DNA from 4 places in the Streptomyces anatolicus genome. Region 2 is predicted to be linked to each of the others. Evidence: riboswitches for the same ligand, from Rfam matches in the RefSeq annotation. Region 2 holds a riboswitch; each other region holds the start of a gene.
What was found. A riboswitch is a leader RNA that binds a small molecule or an ion and turns the genes downstream of it on or off. The one in region 2 is predicted to bind cobalamin.
Positions count from the first base shown of each region.

Region 1 (4,968 bases), on a different contig from region 2:
CCGGCACGGTCGAGCTGCCGCCCGCGCAGGACCAGAAGTACATGGTGGTCGGTGGCGGCGGGGTCGGTGAGTCCAAGGAGTCCAGCGAGAAGACCCGCGTCGTCGACCTGACGGCGGACGAGCCGAGGTTCGTCGACGGACCGTCGCTGGAGAAGGGCACGCGCTATCCGCAGATCTCGACGCTGCCCGACGACACCGTGCTGATCTCCGGCGGCTCCGAGGACTACCGGGGGCGGAGTGATTCCAATATCCGCCAGGCGCGGATCTACGACGCGAGGACCGGGAAGATGCGGAGGGTCGCCGACCCGCTGGTCGGCCGCAATTACCATTCCGGGTCGATTCTGCTGCCGGACGGCCGCGTGATGTTCTTCGGCTCCGACTCGCTCTTCGCCGACGAGGCCAACAGTCAGCCGGGCGTCTTTGAGCAGCGCATCGAGATCTATACGCCGCCGTATCTCTACCGGGGTGCGCGGCCGGGTCTTGGCCGGGGGCCTGAGACGATCAAGCGGGGGGAGTCCGGGACGTTTCCGACGCGGCATGCGTCGTCGATCAGGACGGCTCGGCTGATTCGGCCGAGTGCGTCTACTCATGTCACGGATATCGACCAGACCTCGGTGGCTTTGGACTTGGAGACGTCCAAAGGGGCGGTTTCCGTGACGGTGCCGAAGAATCGGAGTCTGGTGGAGTCCGGGTGGTACATGCTTTTCGTTACGGATGATCAGGGGACTCCGAGTCGGGCTCGGTGGGTTCGCGTCCCGTAGAGGTCGAATTGGTGAGGTGCGTGGGGAACTGCGGCTTTCCGTGGGCTGAGCGCGCAGTTCCCCGCGCCCCTTGCGGGGCGCTCCCCTCAGCCAGCGTTTTTTGCGAGGCCGAGCGCGTACTCCGGCCACCACTCGCCCGCCTTCGGGCCGCCCCTGCACGTTCCGTCTGATTCGCCCGGGCGTTTGACCCAGAGGTAGGCGTCGACGAGCGGGTCGTCGGTCTTCGTCGTGGGGGTTTCGCCGAGCGCCCGGCCCGGCGGGTTGCACCAGGGGTCCTTGCCCTTGTCGTAAGGGCCGTTGCCGTTGCGGCCCGTGTCGATGACGAACGGCTTGTCGCCGACCTTCGCCGAGAGCTTCTTGCCGAACTCCGTACTCGCCTCGGTGGTCTGGAAGTTGGATACGTTCACCGAGAAACCGTCGGCCTCCTCGACACCGGACCGCTTCAGGGGCTCCCAGAGCGAGTCGGGGTTCTGCCAGCCCGCGTTGCCCGCGTCCAGGTACACCTTCGTGTTCTTCAGGGAGTTGAGCTTGTCGATGGCGCCCCTGAGCAGGTCGTACCGCTCCTCGTGGAACTGCTCGGGCGTGCAGTTGTCGACCATGTGCAGCACCGCGTCCGGTTCCAGGATGACCGTGGCGCGGCGGTCGCCGATGCCCTTGGCTACCTCGTCGACGAATGCGCGGTAGGCGTCGCCGTCGGCCGCGCCGCCGCCGGAGTACTGGCCGCAGTCGCGGTGCGGGATGTTGTAGAGCACCAACAGGGCGTCCCTGTCGGCCTTTTCGGCGGCCTCGGTGAAGCCGCGCGCCTGGTCCTGCGCGTTCTCCGGGACGAGCCACTCGGCGACGGGCTGCTCGGCGATCTTCCGGACCAGTTCGGCGTCGTCCTTCTCGCCGTCCTTCTCATAGGCGGCGACCTGCTTGGCCGCGTTCCCCTCCGGGTTGACCCAGTAGGGGTCTTCTTTCTTGGGCTGCTGCTTCACCGGCGTACCCGACGTCTCCCCCTCCGGGTCACCGCCGGAGGAACACCCGGAGAGGAGCAGCGCGGCCCCCGCCAGCGCCACTCCCGTCCGCACCCCCCGGGCCGCGAAACCACGTCCGCGACCTGTGCCTTTTCGGTACATCCAGTCCCCCCTCGGGTGCACTGTCCGTATCCCAATCCTGACATAAGGACACTGTGTCCACGAGGGTCGTCCGTCGGGCGGAGAGAGCTGTAGGAGAGCTGTTACCGAGAGGTGCCGCGGGGCGCGTTACCGCCGCGCCGCGGCCGGGTAGGCGCAGTCCGCGGGGAGTGGAGGAGAGAGGGTCATGGGGGACCGCCCATGCGCACTGCGGCTCGCGGAAGTTCTGGTGGAGGCCGCGGACACGCTGACCGACGACTTCGACCCTGAGCGCCATCTGCGCCGGGTGTCGGACCGTTCAGTGGAGCTGCTCGACGCGCAGGGCGCCGGCGTGCTGTACGCGGACGGGGGTGACGGCGTCCGCCTCATTCCCGGCAGCCGCCAACAGGAAGCGGTGCGCGCCCTGTTGGCGGTCCAGCGGCAGGACGGGCCGTGCCTCGACAGCCTCGGGACCGGCGAGCCCGTGCCGCCGGTGCGTGTCGACTCCCACGACGCGTCGGCCCGCTGGCCGGCGTTTGCCGAGCGGGCCGGTGAGCACGGCGTCGCGCAGACCTTCGCGGTGCCGCTGCGGCACGGCAGTTCGACGCTCGGCGTACTGAATGTCTTCGTATCGCACGCACAGCAAAAGGCCTGCGCGGAAGTGGAGTTGCGGATCACCCAGGTGCTTGCCGACGCCGCCGCGGTGGGGCTGGCCCATCACCGCACCCACGCGCGGTACCTGACGCTCACCCAGCAGCTCCAGAGGGCGCTGGACAGTCGTATTCGCATAGAACAGGCCAAAGGCATGCTCGCCGAGCGCTGGAACACCGGTATGGACGAGGCATTTGAGGCGTTACGGCGTTATGCGCGCAGGGAACGGCAGGTCATCGACATGGTCGCCGTTCAGGTGATCAAGAGAACGCTCGACGGTGAAGTGCTCCGGAAGGACCGGTCGGCGTCTTCCTGAGAAAACGGCCCCCGCGGCGGGAAGCCCGGGGCGGAACGCGGGGAAGCCCGGCGCGAAAGGGAGGGGCGAATTGGCGATATCCGGACTCCGGATCCCTCTAGGCCGACGCGCTCATTCGTCCTAGAGTCTGTCGCACGGCCCAAGCCCCCGGCCTTCTCGGTCATTCCCCCATTCCGGAATGGCCGTGAACCTCCCGCGCCGGCGCCGGGTTCCTCCCGCAGCTCGTGCGCGCGCGGTCGAGGACCAGCCCGGTCGGTGGCTCAGGGGGGAGCGGGCCGCCGATCGGGCCGGGACCGCCGGTCCGCCCCGTGCCGCGGGGGCCTCCCGAGGGGTGTTGACAGCCCCCCTGACGTGCTGGGACTCTCCGAGACGACAAGTCCATACATCGAGGCGACGGTTGACAGGAACCCGGTGCGAATCCGGGACGGTCCCGCCACTGTGACCCGCACGCGACGAGCGTGCGCGGAAGTCAGGAACTGAACCGTCGTCCTCCTGCCATGGGGCGTGGAAACCCCAGAAGGAGGCCCACCGGTATGTCCCTGCACTCCGCAGCGCCGCACACCGACACCACGGCGAGCCAGGCCGCCGTGACACAGACCCGCGACTGGCTGATCGCCTCGGCCGCCGCGATCCTCGCGCTGGTCGCGCTCTACGCCGTGTTCCTCGACAACGGCACGCTGATCTCGGCGACCGGCGACTATCTGCACGAGTTCGCGCACGACGGCCGGCACCTCTTCGGTGCCCCGTGCCACTGACCGGGCGGACGGGCACAAGCACCATGCACTCTTCCCCCGTACTCCCCCTGCTCGGGCGCGGTCTGCTGGCGGGAGGGGCGGCGGGCCTCACCGCCGGTCTCTTCTCGCTGCTGCTCGCCGAACCCCTGATGGACCGCGCCATCCGCGCCGAGGAGAAGCGCTCGGCCGCCGAGGAGCACGCGCACGGCGCGGCGCAGGCCGTCCAGCACCACGAGGAGCTGTTCAGCCGCTCCACGCAGCACGGCGGCCTCGTGGTCACCGCGGTCGTCGCGGGGCTCGCCCTCGGCGTCCTCTTCGCCGTCGCGTACGCGGCGGTGCACCGCCGGGATCCGGCCGCCAGTCCCTGGCCGCGCGCGCTGGCCTTCTCCGCGGCGGCCTTCCTCGCCGTCTCCCTCCTGCCCGGCCTGCGCTATCCGGCGAACCCGCCGGGCGTCGGCGACGCGGGAACCGTCGGCGACCGCCAGGCGCTGTGGCTCGCCGCGGTCGCCATCGGCGTCCTCGGCATGTTCCTCGTACGACAGGTGTACGTACGTCTGTCGGCGCGCCCCGAACCGGTGCGGCACCTGGCGGTGGCGCTCACGGCCGTCGTCGTCCTCGCGGTGCTGTTCCTGCTCCCGGGGAACCCGGACCCGGTCCCGGTGGACGCGACGCTGCTGTGGGAGTTCCGCATGCTGTCGCTCGGTTCGCACGCGCTGCTGTGGGCGGTGTTCGCGGCGGTCTTCGGCGGGCTCGGTCTGCGGGCGGCGCTCAGACCGTCGGCGGCGGGCCGCGCGACGCCCGTACTCCCGTGAGGTAGCGCCGCGCTACCCCCGTACTCCGGTGAGGTACGCCGAGACGATCACGTTGGCCGTGTAGGTGCCGGTGGCTCTGTCGAAGACGCCGCCGCAGGTGATGAGGCGCAGTTCGGCGCGGCCCCCCTCGTGGGGGCCGTACGCCTTCCTCGCGTCGAAGCGGTCGCGGGTGACGACCTGGACGTCGTCGACGGTGAACTCCGCGACCGTGCCGTCGTCGCGGCTCACGTCGATCTTCTCGCCGGGGCGCATCGCGCTGAGGTCGTAGAAGACCGCGGGCTCGGTCCGCGTGTCGACGTGGCCGACGAAGAGGGCGGCGCCCGGGGCGCCGGGGCGGGTGCCCCCGCCGTACCAGCCGACGGTGTCCGCCTGGGTGTACGGCGGTGGGTCGATGGCGCCTTCGGGGTCCAGGCCCCGGGCGGTGACGGGGGCGGCGACCTCCAGGGACTGCACCTCGACGTGCCGGGGCCGTGCGGGGGCCAACGGCTCGTGGGCGGGCGGGAGTTCGACGTTTCCGAGGGGGCGGCCGACTGCCGCCGCGTCGCCGTTCGCGGGCGCGGAGAGGCCGGCGCGCAGGTCCGCGATCTGGGCGCCCCATAG
Region 1 is NZ_WMBF01000254.1:727-5,694, reverse strand. It holds gene glxA (radical copper oxidase GlxA) at 1-761, shown strand, start outside; gene GKQ77_RS21035 (glycoside hydrolase family 6 protein) at 848-1,879, opposite strand; gene GKQ77_RS21030 (GAF and ANTAR domain-containing protein) at 2,064-2,822, shown strand; cobalamin riboswitch at 3,201-3,321, shown strand; gene GKQ77_RS21025 (CbtB domain-containing protein) at 3,356-3,577, shown strand; gene GKQ77_RS21020 (CbtA family protein) at 3,601-4,368, shown strand; gene GKQ77_RS21015 (class F sortase) at 4,381-4,968, opposite strand, start outside.
Region 1: linked by a shared signal. The riboswitch ahead of GKQ77_RS21025 (CbtB domain-containing protein) and the one ahead of GKQ77_RS08855 (ribonucleoside-diphosphate reductase subunit alpha) in region 2 are both predicted to bind cobalamin.

Region 2 (4,968 bases):
AGGTCGGCGACGTCCGAGTGGAGGTCGACCTCCTCCACCGTCCAGGTGTTCTTGATCGCGTCCCGGTAGCGCTCGTAGAAGTCCGGGTAGCGCATGGGGCGCAGGGTCAGCTCGAAGCCCGGGTCGAGGAGGTTCTTCTCGGAGTTGGTGGTGCTGGACATTACTGGCAGGCCTCGCAGGACTCGGGGTTTTCCAGGGAGCAGGCGACGGCCTCTTCGGCCGTGACCTGCGCGGGGACGGGAGCGGCGGTGGCGTTCGAACCGCCGGCCGCGCGGGCGATGCGGGTGGCGGGGCGCGAGCGCAGGTAGTACGTGGTCTTCAGGCCCCGCTGCCAGGCGTAGGCGTACATCGAGGAGAGCTTGCCGATGGTCGGCGTCTCCAGGAAGAGGTTGAGCGACTGCGCCTGGTCGAGGAAGGGCGTGCGCGCGGCCGCCATGTCGATCAGGCCGCGCTGCGGGATCTCCCACGCCGTGCGGTACAGCGCGCGGACCTCCTCGGGGATCCAGCCGAAGCCCTGCACCGAGCCGTTGGCCTCGCGCAGCGCCTCGCGGGTCTGCGCGTCCCAGACGCCGAGCCGCTTCAGCTCCTGCACCAGATAGGCGTTGACCTGGAGGAACTCACCGCTGAGCGTCTCGCGCTTGAAGAGGTTGGAGACCTGCGGCTCGATGCACTCATACACACCCGCGATGGACGCGATGGTGGCGGTCGGCGCGATGGCGAGCAGCAGCGAGTTGCGCATGCCGGTCGCGGCGATACGTTCCCGCAGGGCCGCCCACCGCTGCGGCCAGGTCAGCTCGACGCCGTAGTGGTCGGGGTGGAGCACGCCGCGCGCGGTGCGGGTCTTCTCCCAGGCGGGCAGCGGGCCGTGGCGCTCGGCGAGGCCGGCCGATGCCTCGTACGCGGCGAGCATGATCCGCTCGGCGATACGGGTGGAGAGGGCGCGCGCCTCGGGGGAGTCGAAGGGCAGCTTCAGCTGGAAGAAGACGTCCTGCAGGCCCATCGCGCCGAGACCCACCGGGCGCCACTTGGCGTTGGAGCGCCCGGCCTGCTCGGTCGGGTAGAAGTTGATGTCGACGACGCGGTCGAGGAAGGTGACGGCGGTGCGGACGGTCTCGTCCAGACGCTCCCAGTCGATGTCGCCGCTCGCCTGGTCCACGAACGCCCCGAGGTTCACCGAGCCGAGGTTGCAGACCGCCGTCTCGCCGTCGTCGGTCACCTCCAGGATCTCCGTGCAGAGGTTCGAGGAGTGCACGGTGTGGCCGGGCTCGGCGGTCTGGTTGGCGGTGCGGTTGGCGGCGTCCTTGAACGTCATCCAGCCGTTGCCGGTCTGCGCGAGGGTGCGCATCATGCGGCCGTACAGGTCGCGGGCCGGGATGGTCTTCTTCGCGAGGCCGGCGGCCTCCGCGGCGCGGTAGGCGGCGTCGAACTTTTCGCCCCACAGGTCGACCAGCTCGGGCACGTCGGCCGGGGAGAACAGCGACCAGTCCTGGTCGGCGGCGACCCGGCGCATGAACTCGTCCGGGATCCAGTGCGCGAGGTTGAGGTTGTGCGTGCGGCGCGCGTCCTCACCGGTGTTGTCGCGCAGCTCCAGGAACTCCTCGATGTCGGAGTGCCAGGTCTCCAGGTAGACGGCGGCCGCGCCCTTGCGCCGGCCGCCCTGGTTCACGGCGGCGACCGAGGCGTCCAGGGTCTTCAGGAACGGCACGATGCCGTTCGAGTGCCCGTTCGTGCCCCGGATCAGCGAACCCCGGGAACGGATGCGCGAGTACGAGAGTCCGATGCCGCCCGCGTGCTTGGAGAGCCGCGCGACCTGGTGGTAGCGGTCGTAGATCGAGTCCAGCTCGTCCAGCGGGGAGTCGAGGAGGTAGCAGGAGGACATCTGGGGGTGCCGGGTGCCGGAGTTGAAGAGCGTCGGCGAGGACGGCAGATAGTCCAGGCGGCTCATCAGGCGGTACAGCGAGGCGACCTCGTCGAGCGCGCGCTCGCTGCCGTCCTCCGCGAGGCCGCTCGCCACGCGCAGCATGAAGTGCTGCGGGGCCTCGATGACCTGACGGGTGATCGGGTGGCGCAGCAGATAGCGGCTGTGCAGGGTGCGCAGTCCGAAGTACTCGAAGCGGAAGTCGGCGCCGTCGGCGAGCGCGGCCTCCACCAGCGCGTCGAGCCGGGCCGCGTGCTCGGTCACGAAGGACGCCGTGCGGTCGGCGATCAGGCCCTCGCGGTGGCCGACGGCGACGGAGTCGGTGAAGGAGCGCACGCCCTGCGTGGCCGCCTCCTCGCGGATGCCGATCGACAGGAGCCGGGCCGCCAGCTTGGAGTACGCCGGGTCCTCGGAGATGAGCCCCGCCGCCGCCTCGGTGGCCAGCTCCCGCAGCTCCGACTCGTCGGCGCGCGCCGAGCGGCCGCGCAGCGCGGCGGCGGCGACCCGGCCGGGGTCGGCGTCGGGGAGGTCGGCGGTGAGGTCGGTCAGGGTGCGCAGCAGCGCGGCCCCTGGCCCGTCGGTTCCTTCGGCACCCTGGGCGGTGGGCGTCGACGGCGCTGACGCGGGTTCGGCGGGCGCGATGGTCACGTGGGGCACTCCCTCGCTCGGCTCTGGGCCAGGGGGAGGGAAGGGGCGCACACGGGCGCACCCGGGCAGGGCGGCGTACCGCGTCCACCGGCCCACTCCACGAGGCCCGGACGGTCGGCACCCGGGCCGGATGGCTCGGGCGCACTGTCGGCAGGTCCTCGGACTCCGCGTACGCCAAAGACGTACACATGCACCGTTGCGGGACAGTTCCGGACTTGCACCGGATTCCCCTGCGGCGACAGCGAGCACGAGCATACATCTTGTGCCGGGCCTCTGAAGCGGACCCACATCTTGTGTCGGCTCGCGGAGTGGTGGCTAAAGCTTCAGCGGGTATGGCTGGAGTTTCAGAGCGTACGGCTAGAGCTTCAGCGCGTACGTCAGCAGTGGCACCGTCTCGATCGGCCGCCAGTCGCGCTCAGGCGTCCGTACGAAGCCGAGGCGCTCGTACAGCCGGTGGGCGGCGTGCATGGACGTCTGCGTGGACAGTACGAGCGAGGCGCGGCCCGCTTCCTTGGCGCGTCGCACGCACTCCCGTACGAGCGCTTCGCCGACGCCCCGGCCGCGTGCCTCGGGGGAGGTGGCGAGCATCCGTATCTCCGCGTCGTTCACGCCCGCGATGTCGGCCATCGGCCCGCCGGAGGGGACGTAGGTGACGCCGCCGAGCACCTTTCCCGCGTCCTCGGCGACGAGGATCTCGGCGTGCGCCGCGCGTCCCGGCACGTCCCGCAGCACGGCGAGGTAGGGGTCGTCCTCCCCGAAGTCCAGGTGGCCGTCGGCGAGATAGGCCTGCGCGGTGAGGGCGCTCAGCGCCTCGTACTCCTCGGGTCGTGCTTCTCTGATCGTGATGTCCATGCGGCGCAGTGTGCAACACGAGTACGACGGAGGGCCGCCGATTTTTCACGACGGAGGGCCGCCGACTTTCCGGCGGCCCTCCGCTGCGGCGGCGAGTGGGTCAGTGCCCGGCGCCCGCGGTCGCCTTGGGCAGCTCCTCCATGACGCCGGGGTCGCCCGCGTCCGCGGTGTAGTCCCCGGGAGAGGTCTCGTCGATGCCCTCCGGGGCCTTCAGCGCCTTCAGGGCGAAGGTGAGGACCACGGTGACGATCACGTTCAGGACGAAGGCGGTGAGGCCGATGTAGCCGATCTCACCGATGCCCGGGATCGTATCGGAGGATCCGCCGAAGTGCTTCTGCGTCGGCGAGGCGACGCCGTACGCGGCCAGCGTGCCGTAGACCATGCCGACCGCCCAGCCCGCGAGCAGCGCCCAGCGGTGGAACCAGCGCGTGAACAGGCCGCCGACCAGCGCGGGCATCGTCTGCAGGATCCAGATGCCGCCCAGGAGCTGGAAGTTGATCGCGACGGTCTTGTCCATGGTGAGGACGAAGGCGAGCGCGCCGACCTTCACCAGCAGCGAGACCAGCTTGGAGACCTTGGTCTCCTGCGCGGGCGTCGCGTCGGGCCTGATGAAGTCCTTGTAGATGTTGCGGGTGAAGAGGTTCGCGGCCGCGATCGACATGATGGCCGCCGGGACCAGCGCGCCGATGCCGATGGCCGCGAACGCCACGCCAGTGAACCAGTCGGGGAACATGTCCTCGAACAGCTGCGGGATCGCCAACTGGCCGTTCTCCACCTTGATCCCCGCCGCGATCGCCATGAAGCCGAGCAGCGCGAGCAGGCCCAGCATCAGCGAGTACAGCGGCAGGATCGTGGTGTTGCGGCGGATCACGTCACGGCTCTTGGAGGAGAGCGTCGCCGTGATCGAGTGCGGGTACATGAAGAGCGCGAGGGCCGAGCCGAGCGCGAGCGTCGCGTACGTCCACTGTCCGGCCTCGGCGGGCGCGAGGGCGCCGCGCGGCTTGTCGGTCGCCGGGTTGGTCTGCGCGAAGGCGTCGCCCGCCTTGGCGAAGATGTCGTCGAAGCCGCCGAGCTTGATCGGGATGTAGATGATCGCCACGACGATGACGAGGTAGATCAGCCCGTCCTTCACGAACGCGATCAGCGCGGGCGCGCGCAGCCCCGACGAGTAGGTGTACGCGGCGAGCACCGCGAAGGCGATCAGGAGCGGCAGGTCCTTGATGAACCAGTTGGTGTCCGGGCCGCCGCCGACGCCCATGACGTCGAGGACAGCCTGGATGCCGACGAGTTGGAGCGCGATGTAGGGCATCGTCGCGAGGATGCCGGTGACCGCGACGGCCAGCGAGAGCCCCTTCGACCCGAAGCGGCCGCGCACGAAGTCGGAGGTCGTCACATAGCCGTGCTTGTGCGAGACCGACCACAGGCGCGGCAGGAAGGTGAAGATCAGCGGATAGACGAGGATCGTGTACGGCACCGCGAAGAACCCCGCCGCACCGGCCGCGTAGATCGCCGCGGGGACGGCCACGAACGTATACGCGGTGTAGAGGTCG
Region 2 is NZ_WMBF01000060.1:6,908-11,875, forward strand. It holds gene GKQ77_RS08850 (ribonucleotide-diphosphate reductase subunit beta) at 1-161, opposite strand, end outside; gene GKQ77_RS08855 (ribonucleoside-diphosphate reductase subunit alpha) at 161-2,566, opposite strand; cobalamin riboswitch at 2,699-2,821, opposite strand; gene GKQ77_RS08860 (GNAT family N-acetyltransferase) at 2,924-3,418, opposite strand; gene mctP (monocarboxylate uptake permease MctP) at 3,519-4,968, opposite strand, start outside.

Region 3 (4,968 bases), on a different contig from region 2:
GCTCCTGTCGGGAGAGTTCAGGTGAGTGGGCGCGCGGCGGCCCGGTCGTGCGGTGTGCGCGGTCGTGCGGTGCGCGGTCGTACGCGGATGAGGCGCCGCGGGCCCTTTTCTCGGCCGTACGGCGGCAGGGGTCAGCGCGAACAGATGGCGCTGCTGAGCCTGCACAGGTCGACGTGCAGACGCGCCACGAGCAGCATGCCCGGCATCTTGTCGCTCACGTCGTGGGAAACCATGCGCTCATCGTATCGATTCCCGGTCCGGGTCCTGGAATGTGATCTCACATGGTGGATGGTTTCCGTCCATCACCTGGATGCGGGGAGGTAGGTGACGGTCGGCGCGCCCGTCGCCGGGTGCACCGCGACCTCCGCCGTGACGCCGTAGACCTCGGCCAGCATCTCGCTGGTCAGGACCTCCTTGGGGGTGCCGGACGCGGCCGGGCGGCCGTCGCGCAGGACGTAGAGGCGGTCGCAGTAGTACGCCGCGAGATTCAGGTCGTGCAGGGCGAGGAGATTGGTCGTGCCGAGGCCGCTGACCAGGGAGAGGATCTCCAGCTGGTAGCGGATGTCGAGGTGGTTGGTCGGCTCGTCGAGGATCAGGACCGTGGACTGCTGCACCAAGGCCCGCGCCACCAGGGCGCGTTGGCGTTCGCCGCCGGAGAGCGCGGCGAAGGAGCGGTCGGCGAGGCGCTCCGCGCCGACGCGGCCGAGGGCGCCGCGCACCAGCTCGTCGTCCCGCTCGGTGTCCCCCTCCCAGAAGCGTTTGTGCGGGGAGCGGCCCATCGCGACGATCTGCCGCACGGTGAGGTCGAAGCCCGCCTGGCCGTCCTGCGGGACGGTGGCGATGTGCCGGGAGCGCGCCTTGGCGCCGAGTCCCGCCAGATCGGTCCCGTTGAGCAGGACGCGGCCCTCGGCCGGGGTGAGCGCCCCGTACACGCAGCGCAGCAGGGTCGTCTTGCCGCTGCCGTTGGGGCCGACGACGCCGACCGTCTCGCCCTCGGCGACGGTCAGTGAGACGCCGTCGAGCAGGCGCGGCCCGCCCGGGGCCCGGTACCCGAGGTTCTCGACGATCAGCGTCACGTGGCCACCCCTTCGTGGCTCTGGCCCCTGCGCAGCAGCCAGAGGAAGAACGGTCCGCCGGTCAGCGCGGTGAGCACGCCGACCGGGATGTCCTGCGGGGCGGCGACCGTGCGCGCGGCGAGGTCGGCGACGACCAGGAACACCGCGCCCATCAGCGCCACCACCGGCAGCAGCGGGCGGTGCGCGGCGCCCACCAGCAGCCGGGCGGCGTGCGGCACCATCAGGCCTACGAAGCCGATGGCGCCGCTGTACGCGACGAGTACGCCGGTCAGGAGTGAGGCGAGCACGAAGACGGCGGCGCGGAAGCGGGCCGTGTCCAGGCCGAGGACCGTGGCGCCCTCCTCGCCCACGAGCAGCAGGTCGAGCGGGCGGGCCAGCGCGATCAGCAGGGCCGTGCCGACGCCGAGCACCGCGCAGGGCAGGGCGAGCATGTCCCAGCGGGCGCTGCCGAGGCCGCCGAGCGTCCAGTAGAGGACTTCCTTGAGGTGGTCGGCGCTGTCGGCGGTGACCAGGATGAGGCTGGTCAGGGCGGTCAGGATGTACGAGACGGCGACCCCGGCGAGGATCAGGCGGCCGGTGGCGAAGCCTCCGCCGCCGCTTCTGGCCAGGGCGTAGACGAGGGCCAGGGAGACGAGCGCGCCCACGAAGGAGGCGGCGGGGATGGTGACGGCGGTGCTGAGGGCTGCGCCCAGGCCGAAGACGCCGCCGAGGACGATCGCCGAGACCGCGCCCACGGAGGCGCCCGAGGAGACGCCCAGGAGGAACGGGTCGGCGAGGGGGTTGCGGACGAGGGCCTGGAGGACGGTGCCGATGACTGCCAGGCCGGCTCCTACGGTGGCGCCCAGGATGACTCTGGGGAGCCTTACGTCCAGGACGATGGTGCGGAAGGGGGAGGGTTCCGCGTGGCCTGTGAGGATGTCCAGGACCTGGCTCGGGGGGATCCTGACCGAGCCCAGGGCCAGCCCGGCGAGGGTCGCTGCCGCGAGGGCTGCGGTCAGTCCCGTCAGGATCAGGAGGCGGCGCCCCCTGTGGCTCGGTTGATCGCCCTTCGGGCTCGTCCTCAAACGCCGGACGGGCTGGAACCGGTCTCCCCCGGGCTGGGACAGGCGCCGGACGGGCTGGGGGGTGCTCACAGCTGTGCCGCCAGCTTCTTCACCGCCTTGGGGGCTCGTACCCCTGTCACCACGTCCGAGAGCGGGAGCACCGCGAAGCGCTTGTTCTTGATGGCGGGGACGTCCGCCAGGACCGGGTCGTCGAGGAGGCGGCGCTTCTTCTGGGCGACCGTCGTGGCGCCGTAGTCGAGGATCACGATGACCTCCGGCTTGCGTTCGACGACCTTCTCCCAGGACGCGTCGCCGAACGACTTGTCCACGTCGGCGAAGACGTTGCGGCCGCCCGCCCGCTCGACGATGTCGTTGCCGATGCCCCGGCCGCCCAGCGTGAACGCCGTCTTGTCGCCGCTGTCGTAGACGAAGACGGAGGCCGGCTTTCCGCCCTTCGCCTTCTTCTCGGTGGCGGCAAGCTCCCGCTTCGCGCCGCTCACCCAGTTGTCCGCGCGCTCGCGCACCCCGAAGGTCGAGCCGACCTCGCGCACCTCGCGGTAGACGTCCTCCATGGAGACGGCCCGCTTCGCGCACCCCTCGACGTTGAGGCGGCTCTTGATGCCGGACTTGGCGAGCGCGGAGCGGCTGCGGCCGTCGCCTGCGAGGAAGGCGCTGGCGTAACCGCCGTACACGAAGTCGGGGTTGGCGGCGAGCAGCTTCTCGTAGGAGGGGTACTCCTTGGCGAGGACGGGAACGGATTCGTACGCCTTCTCGTACTTCGGCAGGACCTTGTCGTCGAGGTAGGCGGTCCCGGCGAGGCGGTCCTTGAGGCCGAGTTCCAGCATCACCTCGGTGACGTGCTGGTTCATGGTGACGGCCCGCTTGGGGGGTGCGTCGTACGTCGTGCGCACACCGCAGTTGGTGACGGTGTACGGGAATCCGGCGGCCTTGGCGGCGGGCTTGCCGGAGTCGGCGGGGCCGGACGAGCCGCAGGCGGCGAGCGGGGCGAGCAGGGCCGCGGTGGTGAGTACGCGTAGGGCGCGGGACATGGCTGAACTGCCTCCTTGAGGGGATTTCCGCGTCCCCTGCGTGGTGTGGAGAGAAGGCGGCAGGTCAGTTCCTGACTCCCCCGCCCCGGGATGGGGGTGGGGTCACAGTGGCGGGACCGTGCCGGGTTCGCACCGGCTTCCTGGCTCCTGCCGCCTCGAAGATGTCGGGGTCAGTATGCCTGTACGACCCGCACCTCTTCCTCGGTGACCTGGCCCTCGACGATCCGGAACGAACGGAATTGGAAGGGGCCCGCTCCGTCGGTGTCCGCGGTGGAGACCAGGAGGTAGTGGGCGCCGGGCTCGTTGGCGTAGCTGATGTCGGTGCGGGAGGGGTAGGCCTCGGTCGCGGTGTGCGAGTGGTAGATGACCACCGGCTCCTCGTCGCGGTCGTCCATCTCGCGGTAGAGCTTGAGCAGGTCACCCGAGTCGAACTCGTAGAACGTGGGCGAGCGCGCGGCGTTCAGCATCGGGATGAACCGCTCGGGGCGGCCGGTGCCCGCCGGGCCCGCGATCACGCCGCACGCCTCGTCGGGGTGGTCCTGGCGCGCGTGCGCGACGATCTGGTCGTGGAGGGCCTGGGTGATGGTCAGCATGGCAGTCAGGATAAGCAGAGGGCCCGCGCCGTACCGAAGTGTGGTACGGGCGGGCCCGAATGCTGGACAGGTGCCCCGAGGGGCGGGTGTCAGTCCTTGGTGACCGGCTCGGTCTCGGAGGCGGCGGTGCCGACCTTGCGCTTGTTGAACGCGGCGGCCTCCGGGTTGCGGCTCTTGAGGACCAGGTAGGTGACCCCGAGGATCGCGGCCCAGACGGGGGCGGCGTACAGCGAGATGCGCGCGTCCTTGTCGACGCCCATCATCACGATGACCATGCCGATGAAGAGCAGGGCGAACCAGCTGGTGTACGGGGCGCCCGGGGCCCGGAAGGTGGACTGCGGCAGCTCGCCGCGGTCGGCCTTGCGGCGGTAGCGGATCTGGCAGGCCAGGATCATGATCCAGGCCCACATGCCGGAGATGGTCGCGAAGGAGACGACGTAGTTGAACGCCTCACCCGGCCACTGGTAGTTGATCCAGACGCCGACCAGCATGAACGCGGCGGAGAACGTGGTGCCGAGCAGCGGCAGGCCGTTCTTCGTGAGCCTGGTGAAGAGCTTCGGACCCTGGCCGTTGAGCGCCAGGTCGCGCAGCATGCGGCCGGTGGAGTACATGCCGGAGTTGCAGGAGGAGAGCGCGGCGGTGAGGACCACGAAGTTCACGATCGCGGCGCCGACGCCCAGACCCATCTTCTCGAAGGCCGCGACGAACGGCGAGACACCGGGCTGGAAGTGCGTCCACGGCACGACCGACAAGATCATGATCAGCGCGCCGACGTAGAAGACGGCGATGCGCCACGGCACGGTGTTGATGGCCTTGGGCAGGACGGTCTTCGGGTCCTTGGACTCGCCCGCGGTGACGCCGACCAGCTCGACGGCGAGGAAGGCGAACATCACGATCTGGAGCGTCATCAGCGTCGAGCCGATGCCGTTCGGGAAGAAGCCGCCCTGGTTCCACAGGTGGGCCACGGTCGCGGTGTCACCGGCGTCGGAGAAGCCGATGGTGAGGATGCCGACGCAGATCAGGATCATGCCGATGATGGCGGTGACCTTGACCATCGAGAACCAGAACTCCAGCTCACCGAAGAGCTTCACGGAGATGAGGTTCGCGCCGTACAGGATGACCGTGAAGACAAGGGCGTATGCCCATTGTGGGAACGAGTTGTGTGTCCAGTACTGCATGTACTGGGCGGCCGCTGTGACTTCGGTGA
Region 3 is NZ_WMBF01000061.1:7,400-12,367, reverse strand. It holds gene GKQ77_RS34090 (putative leader peptide) at 132-233, opposite strand; gene GKQ77_RS08965 (ABC transporter ATP-binding protein) at 303-1,076, opposite strand; gene GKQ77_RS08960 (FecCD family ABC transporter permease) at 1,073-2,089, opposite strand; gene GKQ77_RS08955 (ABC transporter substrate-binding protein) at 2,206-3,168, opposite strand; cobalamin riboswitch at 3,214-3,334, opposite strand; gene GKQ77_RS08950 (M67 family metallopeptidase) at 3,339-3,761, opposite strand; gene GKQ77_RS08945 (amino acid permease) at 3,851-4,968, opposite strand, start outside.
Region 3: linked by a shared signal. The riboswitch ahead of GKQ77_RS08955 (ABC transporter substrate-binding protein) and the one ahead of GKQ77_RS08855 (ribonucleoside-diphosphate reductase subunit alpha) in region 2 are both predicted to bind cobalamin.

Region 4 (4,968 bases), on a different contig from region 2:
AGAGGATGCCCCGGTGCGCGTCGGCGAGCAGCCCGGGCTCGAAGGCCTTGACGCCCTCCGCGAGCGCCCGCTCGATGTCGAGGGCGCCGACGAGCCGGTCCTCGGAAGCGCCGACCGGCAGCTCCACCATCCGCGCGGGCCGCGCCGTGCCGCCGCCCGCCTCGTGCGGCCCGTCGGGGCAGTTCGGGTCGGGCGCGGCCGGGTCGCACGAGAAGCGGCACCCCGCGACGACCGGCACCTCGGGCAGCAGCGCCGAGAGGGCGCGTACGGCGGTGGACTTGGCGGTGCCCTTCTCACCCCGTACGAGTACGCCGCCGACGGCGGGCGAGACGGCGTTCAGCAAGAGCGCGAGCCGCAGGTCGTCCTGCCCGACAAGGGCGGTGAACGGATACGGGGTACTCACAGGGCCTCCTTGGCACGTTCTGGTGATGCCGACGGCGCTCCGGGTGCGATGAACGGCAGCCCGGCCGGCGCCCCCTTCTCGATCAGGCGCAACAGCCCATCCGTGTCCGCGTGTTCTTCGATCAGGTCGCCGAGCAGGTCGAGCTGCTCCTCGCGCAGCGCGCCGAAGCAGGTGTCGGGCGCGGGCACGAAGCGGCGCCCCGCCGCGCGCGCCACCTCGGTGAGGAACCGGCGCCGGAACGCGTCGCTCTCCAGCGACCCGTGCCAGTGCGTGCCCCACACCTCGCCGACCCGGCAGCCGTCCAGGAACGGCTCCCCGCCCAGGACTTCGGCGACCCCGTGATGGATCTCGTACCCCTCGACCGGCTCGCCCAGGGCCTCACCCACCGGACGGGCCAGGGTCTTCTCGCGGGCGAACCGCACCCGCACCGGCAGCAGCCCGAGCCCGTCCACCGCACCCGCGCGCGACTCGACCTCGTCCTCGATGTGCTCGCCGAGCACCTGGAAACCGCCGCAGATCCCGAGCACCGGCCGCCCCTCGGCGGCGCGGCGGGCCAGGGCGTCCGCGAGCCCGCGCTCGCGCAGCCACTCAAGGGCACGCACGGTCCCGCGCGTGCCCGGGACGACCACGAGGTCGGCGTCGACGAGTTCCTCGGCCCGGTCCACGAACCGCACGACGACACCCGGCTCGGCGGCCAGCGCGTCCACGTCCGTGAAGTTGGACATCAGCGGCACCGCGCAGACCGCGACCCGCAGCACGTCCGCCCCGACCGGCGGCGCCACCACGGACTCCCGCACGGCACCCCGCAGGGAGACCCGCAGGCCGTCCTCCTCGTCGATGCCGAGCCCGTGCCGGAAAGGCAGCACACCGAACGTGCGCCGCCCGGTGAGCCCGTGCAGCATGTCGAGGCCGGGTTCGAGGAGCGAGACATCGCCCCGGAACTTGTTGACGAGATACCCGGCGACCAGCTCCTGGTCGGCCGCGCTCAGCAGCGCCGTCGTACCGAAGAAGGACGCGAAGACCCCGCCCCTGTCGATGTCCCCGACCACCAGGACGGGGAAGCGGGCGGCCCGCGCGATCCCCATGTTCACGATGTCGGTGCGGCGCAGATTGATCTCGGCGGGACTGCCCGCCCCTTCACAGATCACGGCGTCATAGCTGCCCCGCAACTCCTCGAGGCATCCCACGACGGTGTCGAGCAGCGCGGCCTGACGCCCCCCGTGGTAGCCGCGCGCACTCATCTCGCCCACGGGCTTGCCCATGAGCACGACCTGACTTGAGCGGTCGCTGCCCGGCTTGAGGAGTACGGGGTTCATCAGGGCGCTCGGCTCGACACGGGCCGCCTGCGCCTGCATGGCCTGCGCCCGGCCGATCTCGGCCCCCTCGCGGGTGACGAAGGAGTTGAGGGACATGTTCTGCGCCTTGAACGGCGCGACGGCCACGCCCTTGCGGGTCAGCCACCGGCAGATCCCGGCGGTGACGACGCTCTTCCCGGCGTCCGAGGTGGTTCCGGCGACCAGCAGTCCGCCACTCATACGTCTCTCCCTGACTTCGCCGACCGCCGGAGCACCCGGCGGGCCGTCACCGCGACGCCCAGCGCCAGCCAGCTCACCCGCCGGGAGAGCCGCACGGCCCGCTCGATGTCGGCCACGCGCACGTCCCGCCCGTCCCCGTTCAGGACCGGCCGGTGCTCGACACGTCCGCCGTACGAGAGGGTCCCGCCGAGCCGCACGCCGAGTGCTCCCGCGAAGGAGGCCTCGACGGGACCGGCGTTGGGGCTCGGGTGCTTGCCGGCGTCCGCGCGCCAGGCTCGTACCGCCCCCGAAGGTGACTCCCCGGCCAGCGCCGCGAGCCCGGCGGTGAGCCGCGCCCCCGGCCACCCGAGGATGTCGTCGAGCCGGGCGGAGGCCCAGCCGTAGCGGCGGTACCTGGGCGACTTGTGGCCGACCATGGCGTCGAGGGTGTTCACGGCACGGAACGCGACGAGCCCCGGCACTCCGCCGACGGCCCCCCACACCAGCGCCCCGACCACCGCGTCGGAGGTGTTCTCGGCGACGGACTCGACGACGGCGCGCGCGACGCCGTCGGAGTCCAGCGCCTGCGGATCGCGTCCGCACAGATGCGGCAGCCGCTCACGGGCCACCTCGATGTCACCGGCGGCGAGCGCGCCGCCGATGGCCCGCGCCTCCCGGCCGAGCGAGGTCCCGCCGACCACGGCCCAGGTCGCGGCGGCGGTCAGCGCGAGGGAGGCGGCGGGGGAGCGGCGTGCCAGCCGGGCGGCGAGCGCGGCGGCGCCCGCCGCGCCCCCGGCGCAGACCACGGCGTGCAGGGCGCCCCACCCGCGGTGGTCCCGCCACAGTCTTTGTTCGACGGCACCCGCCGCACGCCCGAACGCGGCGACCGGATGGCCCCGGCGGGGATCGCCGAGCAGCAGGTCACCGAGGAGTCCGGCGGCGGCGCCGTACGCGAAGTCGCGATCGGCACTCATGGGCTCAGCCCGTCGTGGTGCGCACAGGAGCACTGAGGCTCGGGAACTGGTCCGGCAACGGGCGGCCGCGCATGGCGATCTGTCCTCACTCAGGGTGTCCGCGCCCTGGTTCGACGTGATCGGCGGCGAGAGTTCCTGGCTTCCGGGAGCGTCGTGGCTTCCCGGTGACAGTGGCGGGACCGCGCCGGATTCGCACCGGCTTCCTCTTCTGCCGCCGTAGTTGGCCCCGGCAGTCCACCACGCCCCGCGAAGGCCCGTCAACTCGCCGTTGACCTGCGGCGGGAGAGTGTGCGGAGCCCCACAGCGGGTCCCGCACACGACAGCGGGGCGCGGGACGTGAACCCACGTCCCGCACCCCACCGAAAACCGCTGCCGTCAGGCGACGATCAGATAGATCCCGTACGTCACGGCCGCCGCGCAGAGCGCGAAGCAGGCGTACGCGCCGGTGCGCGCCAGCGCCACGGAGCCCGTTCCGGCACCCGACGCGGACGCCGTCTCCTGCTTGGAGAGGCCGATGATGCCGAGGGTGAAGAGGCCCACGAGAGCCACCGTCACGGCGAGGCTGACTCCGAAGACGGAGCCGAGAGCTGCCCAGTCGATGTTCATGCTGATGTGTCCTTATACCGTCGCGGGCCGGGCGGGGTCCGCCATGGCGCCGGTCGTGGTCGAGGTGGGGGCCGCGATGGTGGCCCTGACCGGCTCGTCGGCGGAGGCGCCGACGGAGGCCAGCGGACCCGCCGGAGGCGGCTGGACGGCGGCGATCGCGTTGGTCACGACGCCCACGGGCTCGGCGCCGGTGGTGTCGTCGTCGCGGCGGACGTCGTCGTCGGTGACGTTGGTGTGGTCGACGGCGTTGCGCCGGGAGAGCGTCCAGATGACGGCCGAGCCGGCGACCAGGAGCGTGGCGGTGGCCGCGATGCCCCAGGGGCCCTGCTGGGTGAGGAACTCGGCGCCCGCGCCGACGAGGCCGGCGGCCGGCAGGGTCAGGCCCCAGGCGACGAACATACGAGTCGCGGTGGACCAGCGGACGACGCCGCCCTTGCGGCCGAGGCCCGCGCCCATCACGGCGCCGGAGCAGGACTGGGTGGTGGAGAGCGAGAAGCCCAGGTGCGAGGAGGCCAGGATGACCGTCGCGGCGCTGGTCTGGGCGGCGAAGCCCTGCTGCGGCTGGAGGTCGGTGAGGCCCTTGCCCATGGTGCGGATGATGCGCCAGCCGCCGAGGTAGGTGCCGAGGGCGATGGCCACACCGGCCGAGACGATGACCCACATCGGGGGGTTCGCGCCGGGGTTGAGGACACCGCCGGTGACCAGGGCGAGCGTGATGATGCCCATGGTCTTCTGCGCGTCGTTCGTGCCGTGGGCCAGCGAGACGAGGCCCGCGGAGGCGATCTGGCCGGAGCGGTAGCCCTTGGCGGTCGCCTTGGTGTCGGTGTTGCGGCCGATGCGGTACGTCAGGCGCGTCGCGAGCGTCGCGGCGAGACCCGCCACGAGCGGCGCGGCTATGGCCGGGATCAGCACCTTGGTGACGACGGTGCCGCCGTTGATCGAGGACCAGCCCATCGACATGACCGCGGCGCCGATGAGGCCGCCGAAGAGCGCGTGGGAGGAGCTGGAGGGCAGGCCCACCAGCCAGGTCAGCAGGTTCCACAGGATCGCGCCGACGAGCGCGGCGAAGATGACCTCTGTCTTGAGGCCGTCCTCGTTGACGATGCCGCCTGAGATCGTCTTGGCGACTTCGACGGAGAGGAAGGCTCCGACGAGGTTCAGCACGGCGGACATGGCCACCGCCGTCTTGGGCTTGAGAGCGCCGGTCGAGATGGTCGTCGCCATCGCGTTGGCAGTGTCGTGGAAACCGTTCGTGAAATCGAACACGAGAGCGGTGACGATCACGATCCCGAGGAGAAGCGTGATGTGTTCCATTTACCCAGGCTTCTGTTGGACGTCAGTGGCACGAGGAACGTAGGCAACCTGGGTGAACGGAAAGTGAACTGGGTCGGGCGGCGCGGTGACCCAAAGTGGAGCGCCGCCGCTCCGTCTCCATCAGGTAACTGATCACGATCGTACGGAGAAGGGCGCC
Region 4 is NZ_WMBF01000169.1:2,315-7,282, reverse strand. It holds gene GKQ77_RS16990 (putative cobaltochelatase) at 1-403, opposite strand, end outside; gene GKQ77_RS16985 (cobyric acid synthase) at 400-1,938, opposite strand; gene GKQ77_RS16980 (cobalamin biosynthesis protein) at 1,935-2,891, opposite strand; cobalamin riboswitch at 2,999-3,145, opposite strand; gene GKQ77_RS16975 (hypothetical protein) at 3,267-3,497, opposite strand; gene GKQ77_RS16970 (inorganic phosphate transporter) at 3,510-4,811, opposite strand.
Region 4: linked by a shared signal. The riboswitch ahead of GKQ77_RS16980 (cobalamin biosynthesis protein) and the one ahead of GKQ77_RS08855 (ribonucleoside-diphosphate reductase subunit alpha) in region 2 are both predicted to bind cobalamin.